One region of the Streptomyces sp. NPDC047042 genome, then DNA from elsewhere that is predicted to be linked to it. Evidence: riboswitches for the same ligand, from Rfam matches in the RefSeq annotation. Region 1 holds a riboswitch; the other holds the start of a gene.

The links. A riboswitch is a leader RNA that binds a small molecule or an ion and turns the genes downstream of it on or off. The one in region 1 is predicted to bind cyclic di-AMP.
Region 2: linked by a shared signal. The riboswitch ahead of ABZ855_RS22255 (M23 family metallopeptidase) and the one ahead of ABZ855_RS09835 (NlpC/P60 family protein) in region 1 are both predicted to bind cyclic di-AMP.

The regions. Positions count from the first base shown of each region.
Region 1 covers NZ_JBEYVP010000007.1:141,341-144,747, reverse strand. Annotated here, with positions in the region: gene pcrA (DNA helicase PcrA) at 1-1,671, opposite strand, end outside; cyclic di-AMP (ydaO/yuaA leader) riboswitch at 1,966-2,140, shown strand; gene ABZ855_RS09835 (NlpC/P60 family protein) at 2,148-3,353, shown strand; gene ABZ855_RS09830 (hypothetical protein) at 3,381-3,407, opposite strand, start outside.
Region 2 covers NZ_JBEYVP010000018.1:106,731-110,137, forward strand. Annotated here, with positions in the region: gene ABZ855_RS22250 (GntR family transcriptional regulator) at 61-756, opposite strand; gene ABZ855_RS22255 (M23 family metallopeptidase) at 945-1,739, opposite strand; cyclic di-AMP (ydaO/yuaA leader) riboswitch at 1,751-1,919, opposite strand; gene ABZ855_RS22260 (pitrilysin family protein) at 2,146-3,407, opposite strand, start outside.

The DNA of each region.
Region 1 (3,407 bases):
CGACTCCACGATCGTCCGCAGGTCCTCCATCAGCGTGTTGAACCGCTTGACGGCGTTGGTCGACCGCGAAGCCATTCCGTACGCCTCGTCGACGCGTTTCAGCGCCTGCGGGAAACTGATCTTCTCGCGCTGGGACAACGCGTCGATCATCGCCTCCGCGCGGTCGCCGATGCCGCGCTTGGGGACGTTGAGGATGCGGCGCAGCGGCACCGAGTCCTCCGGGTTGGCGAGGACCCGCAGGTAGGCCAGGACGTCCCGGACCTCCTTGCGCTCGTAGAAGCGGACACCGCCGACGACCTTGTAGGGCAGGCCGACCCGGATGAAGATCTCCTCGAAGACACGGGACTGGGCGTTCGTCCGGTAGAAGACGGCGACATCGCCCGCCTTCGCGTCGCCCGCGTCCGTCAGCCGGTCTATCTCCTCGGCGACGAACTGCGCCTCGTCGTGCTCCGTGTCGGCGACGTAGCCGGTGATGCGCGCGCCCGCGCCCGCGTTGGTCCACAGGTTCTTGGGGCGGCGGGACTCGTTGCGCTCGATGACCGCGTTGGCGGCGCTCAGGATCGTCTGTGTGGAGCGGTAGTTCTGTTCGAGCAGGATCGTCGTCGCGTCCGCGTAGTCCTCCTCGAACTGGAGGATGTTGCGGATCGTCGCCCCCCGGAAGGCGTAGATCGACTGGTCGGCGTCACCCACGACGCACAGCTCGGCGGGGCGCAGGTCGTACTCGCTCGGCGGGACGTCGACGTCGTCGCCGGTGTGCTCGGCGGTGCCGACGAGTTCCCGTACGAGCGCGTACTGGGCGTGGTTGGTGTCCTGGTACTCGTCGACCAGGACGTGCCGGAAGCGGCGGCGGTAGTGCTCGGCGACGTCGGGGAAGGCGCGCAGCAGATTGACCGTCGTCATGATCAGGTCGTCGAAGTCGAGCGCGTTGGCCTCACGCAGCCGCGACTGGTACATCGCGTACGCCTGGGCGAGGGTCTTCTCGAAGCCGTCGCTCGCCTGGGCGGCGAAGTCCTCCTCGTCGATCAGCTCGTTCTTCAGGTTGGAGATCTTCGCGCTGAAGGACTTGGGCGGGAAGCGCTTGGGGTCCAGGTCCAGATCGCGGCAGACGAGCGCCATCAGCCGCTTGCTGTCGGCGGCGTCGTAGATGGAGAAGGAGGAGGTGAAGCCCAGTCTCTTGCTCTCCCGGCGGAGGATTCGCACGCACGCGCTGTGGAAGGTCATCACCCACATCGCGTTCGCGCGCGGGCCGACGAGCTGCTCGACGCGCTCCTTCATCTCACCGGCGGCCTTGTTGGTGAAGGTGATCGCGAGGATCTGGCCGGGGTGGACACCGCGCTCGCCGAGCAGATAAGCGATGCGGTGCGTGAGTACGCGCGTCTTGCCGGAGCCGGCGCCCGCCACGATGAGCAGGGGGGTGCCGGCGTGCACGACGGCCGCGCGCTGGTTCTCGTTCAGCCCTTCCAGGAGCGCGGCGGAATCCACCACCGGACGGGGTGCGCCGTCGCGGTAGTACGCGTCCCGGTCCGGCGGCGCGTCGAACTTCCCGCCGAACAGGTCGTCCGGAACGGGCTCCGGCGCGTGCTCGTCCTCGGGCGGTGGCGGGAGTTCCTCCGCGTGGGCCCGAGGGCCCTGGAGGTCCGCCAGGAAGCTGTCGTCAAAGAGGCTGCTCATCGCTCTCCGAGTCTAGGCCTCCCCACTGACAGCCCGCCCCCACCCCGAAAACATCCCCTGGTATCAGCACCGCCGACCAGGGCCCCTACGGACAGCAGGCCCAATAACGGCCATACATCGTAATTATCTGACAATCTTCATAAACAACTTCCGATCGACCACACAGAGGCATGTTTAGGGGCAAGGTCACAAAAACGTATCGGGCATAGCGGTCATCAACCTTCACAGGAGGCACACCTGTTGGTTAGCGTTTCGTAAGGCCGCTCGATCTCCACCGGCGAACCTCGCCGGGCCGTGCGGCCACCGCCGAGTCCGATCGTGCCGCCCTGTGCGGCAGGAGCCGGGGACCCACCGAAATCCTGGGGTGAATCGGTCCAACCGCCGTCCAGGCAAGGACCGTAGGGCAACCCTTCCGAACCACCCGCCCGAACCCGACAGCTAACCCGGTAGGCGGAACGTGGAAGGAGTCGCCTCCCTTGGCGTCGTCGCACCGCAAGTCGCGCCCTACGGGAACGCGCGTAGCAGGCCTTCGGACCCCCGCCTTCGCCACTGCGGCCCTGACCTCCGTCGCCCTGCTGTCCCAGACCGCCAACGCCGCGCCCACGGCGCCCTCCACACCCCCGGCTCCGGCGTCCGACGACAAGCCGAGCATGGAGGAGGTCGAGGCGAAGGTCGGCGACCTGTACCGCCAGGCCGAGTCCGCCACCGACAAGTACAACGCCGCCAAGGAGAAGGCCTCCAAGCAGCGGGGACGTGTCGACGCCTTGATGGACGACGTGGCCCGGCGCACCCAGAAACTCAACGACGCGCGCGAGGAGCTGGGTTCCTTCGCCGCGGCCCAGTACCGCACCGGGTCCGCCGCCCCGGACACGGCGACGTTCCTGCTCGCGGACGACCCCCAGGACTACTTCGACCAGAACCAGCTGATGGACCGTCTGACCGCCCGCCAGAAGGACGCGGTCGACGACTACATCACCGAGCAGGCCGAGACGACGCAGAAGCGCCAGGAGGCCTCGGTGACCCTCGAGTCGCTCACCGAGTCCCAGGACGAACTGCAGATCACCAAGACCGCCGTCCAGACGAAGCTCGTGGAGGCCCGCCGGCTGCTCTCCCGCCTCACCGCCGAGGAGAAGCTGCGCCTCGCGGCGATCGAACGGGAGAAGCAGGCGGTGGCCCGTCGGCAGGCAGAGGAACTCGCCCGGCAGCAGCAGGAGGCCGAGCAGCGCCGGCAGGAAGCGGCAGCCGCAGAGGCCGCGGCACAGCCCGCGGCGGGCAGCAGCGCCGCGAACACTCCGGCACCGGCGGCGCCCGACGCCTCGTACGCCGCCAAGGCCGAGAAGGCTTTGACCTTCGCACGCGCACAGATCGGCAAGCCGTACGTCTGGGGCGCGACCGGCCCGGATTCGTACGACTGTTCGAGTCTGACGCAGGCCGCCTGGCGGGCCGCCGGAGTCAGCCTCCCGCGCACCACCTACGACCAGGTGAACGCGGGCACGACGGTCTCCCTCTCCGACATCCAGCCCGGTGACCTGGTCTTCTTCTACGACGACATCAGCCACGTCGGCCTCTACATCGGCAACGGCATGATGATCCACGCCCCGAAGCCGGGTGCGTACGTCCGGGAGGAATCGATCTTCTACGACGGCGAGTCGACGATCCACAGCGTGGTGCGCCCGGCCTGACGCACAGGGCGGGAAGGTTCGGCCGGGTCAGGTCCAGAGCACGGCGATGAAGAT
Region 2 (3,407 bases), on a different contig from region 1:
GTCACGGGCAGCAGAAATAGTCCCCCGCGAATTCAACCCTCTTTGTATACGGCGCCCGTGTTAATGACGCAGGCCCATCATGTTTACGGGAGGTTGCGAAGTCCTCACACGATCCGGACGGTCTCCGTCGCCCGGAAAGCGCAGCCGGTGCGCGAGGGTCGCCCGCTCGGTGTGCAGTGCCGTGACCGCCCGCGCGCGCTCGCTGTCCCCGCGCGCCACCGCGTCCACGATCGCCCCGTGCTCCGCCCAGGACTCGACGGGGTTGGGCGGTGCCTCCACCGCGTACATCCAGGCGATCTTGTGCCGCAGCTGGGTGAGCGTCGAGGCCAGGGCGTGGCTGCCGGAGGACTGGGTGAGCGTCTCGTGGAACCAGCCTCCCAAGGAGCGCAGATCCTCGCTGTTGCCCCTTCTGGCCCGCTCCTGGCCGAGTCTGACCAGGCCGCGCAGCACCTTGAGATGGGCCTCGGTGCGCCGCTGGGCGGCCCGGGAGGCGCCCAGCGGTTCCAGGAGCATGCGCATCTCCAGCAGGTCGGAGGCCTCCTGCTCGGTGGGTTCCGCGACGCACGCGCCCGCGTGCCGCCGGGTGACCACGAAGCCCTCGGCCTCCAGGGTGCGCAGGGCCTCGCGGACGGGGACGCGCGAGACGCCGTACCGGCGGGCGAGCAGTTCCTCGGTGAGCCGGCTGCCGCGCTCGTAGACACCGGCGACGATGTCGTCCCGGATCGCCGTGCATACCGAGTGCGCCGGAATACGCATGTCCGACCTCCGCTTTAATCCCCGTGAAACGTCGACGATTGACGTGTGTTCAGTGACTCTATTGCAGAGAACCGGAATTTCCGACGGCAGGCCGGAATCCGTGGATATTTTTTGGACACAGGGCACCCGGAAACGCCGAAAGCCCCGGCTGGAGGAGCCGGGGCCGCGACGAGTGGTACGAAGAGGTGTCAGACGTTCACGCCGTGCGAGCGGAGGTAGGCGACCGGGTTGATGTCCGAGCCGTAATCCGGGGTCGTGCGGGCCTCGAAGTGAAGGTGGGGACCGGTGACGTTGCCGGTGGCCCCGGAGAGGCCGATCTGCTGGCCCGGGGTGACCGTCTGGCCCACGGAGACGTTGATCGACGACAGATGACCGTACTGAGTGTACGTACCATCAATCATCTTGATCACGATGTTGTTGCCGTAGGACCCGCCCCAGCCGGCCTCGACGACGGTGCCGGAGCCCACAGCGTGGACGGTGGTGCCGGACGCGGCGTGGAAGTCGACGCCGGTGTGGCTGCCGGAGGACCAGATACCGCCGCCCGCCTGGTAGCCGGTGGAGATGTACGAACCGGAGATCGGGGCCACGTAGGCGTTGAGGCGCTTACGCTCGGCCTCACGGGCGGCGCGGGCCTTCACCTCGCGCTCCTGCTTGACGCGTTCCTCGGCCAGCTTCTTGGCGGCGGCCGCGGCCCGCTTCTCCGCGGCCTCGATCCGCTTCTCGGCGGCGGCCTGCTCGGCCGCCTGCTCCTGGGCGGCGGCCTGAGCGTCTATCTGCTCGGCGAGCGACTCCCCTATGGAGATCACCGGGGTGAGGCCGGTCTGCTCGACGGCGGACTCCGTGGCGAGCGCCGGGGCGGCGAGGGCGCCTACGACGCCGCTGGTCGCGAGGGCCGCGACGCCGGCCGCGCGAGCGGTCGTACGGTTGACAAGGCTGGGGCGGCTGGGACGACGGTGCTTCCCGGTGGCGCGGGTGAACGCCATGTAGTGGTTGTTCCTTTCCTCCTTCTCGCCTACCGGGTTAGCTGACGGGTTCGGAGCAGGAAGGTCTCCTACGGGCCCCCTCGCGGCACGCGCGGGCGTCCGATTCACCCCAGGGACTGCACGATGTGGGTCCCCGGCTCCCCTGGCTCGCGCCGTACGGGGACTCGGCGATGACTGTCCGGTGCCGCGACTGCGGCGCACTGCGTGACGGACAGCCGGACAGACGCTAAGCGTGACTACTTTCAAATAACAAACCGATCACGGGTTTTGTCGCGCATGCCACAGTGCAGACTGTCAACCTCTCCATCAATACGGGCAACTTGCACATCAACATGGACAAACAGGGGCCCGGTGACGCTTCCGTCACCGGGCCCCTGCCGCTACGACGTCTCTGTGGACGGTGTCCCTACTCGGCGGGTACGACGCTCACTTCGCCGATGCCGAGAGCCCTGACGGGCGCCTCGATCTCCGCCGCGTCGCCCACGAGGACCGTCACCAGCCGGTCGACCGGGAAGGCGTTGACGGCCGCCGCGGTGGCTTCCACGGTGCCGGTCGCCGCGAGCCGGCGGTACAGCGTCGCCTGGTAGTCGTCGGGCAGGTGCTGCTCGACCTGGTCGGCCAGCGTGCTCGCCACGGCCGCCGCGGTCTCGTACTTGAGCGGGGCGACGCCGACCAGGTTCTGCACCGCGACATCGCGCTCGGCGTCGGTGAGCCCCTCGGCCGCGAGCGTGCGCAGCACCTTCCAGAGGTCCTCGAGGGCGGGACCGGTGTTCGGGGTGTCGAAGGAGCCGCTGATGGCCAGCAGCGCGGCACCCGTACCCTCCGGAGCGGAGCGCAGGACCTGCCCGAACGCCCGCACGCCGTAGGTGTAACCCTTCTCCTCGCGCAGGACACGGTCCAGACGGGAGGTGAGGGTGCCACCGAGGCAGTACGTGCCGAGGACCTGGGCGGCCCAGACCCGGTCGTGCCGGTCGGCGCCGATGCGGCCGATGAGCAGCTGGGTCTGCACGGCGCCCGGGCGGTCCACGATGACGACCCGGCCGGTGTCGTCGGCGGTCACCGGCGGCACCGGCCGCGGCTCGGCCGAAGTGCCCGTCCAGGCGCCCAGGGTGTCACCGAGGAGCGCGTCCAGGTCGATGCCGGTGAGGTCGCCGACGACCACCGCGGTGGCCGTGGCGGGCCGGACGTGCCTGTCGTAGAAGGCGCGTACGGCGGCCGAGTCGATCTTGGCGACCGTGTCCTCGGTGCCCTGGCGCGGACGTGACATGCGCGAGGTCGCCGGGAACAGCTCCTTGTAGAGCTGCTTGGCGGAGCGGCGGGCCGGGTTGGCCGTCTCGTGCGGGATCTCGTCGAGCCGGTTGCGCACCAGCCGCTCGATCTCGCTGTCCGTGAAGGCGGGCGCCCTGAGGGCGTCGGCCAGCAGACCGAGCGCCTTGGGCAGTCGCGACACGGGGACTTCGAGGCTGAGGCGGACGCCGGGGTGGTCGGCGTGCGCGTCGAGGGTGGCGCCGCAGCGCTCCAGCTCGGCGGCGAAGTCCTCGGCGGAGTGCTTGTCGGTGCCTTCGGAGAAGGCCCGGGCCATGATCGTGGCCACTCCGTCGAGACCGGCGGGCTCGGCCTCCAGGGGGGCGTCGACGAGCACCTCGACGGCGACGACCTGCTGGCCGG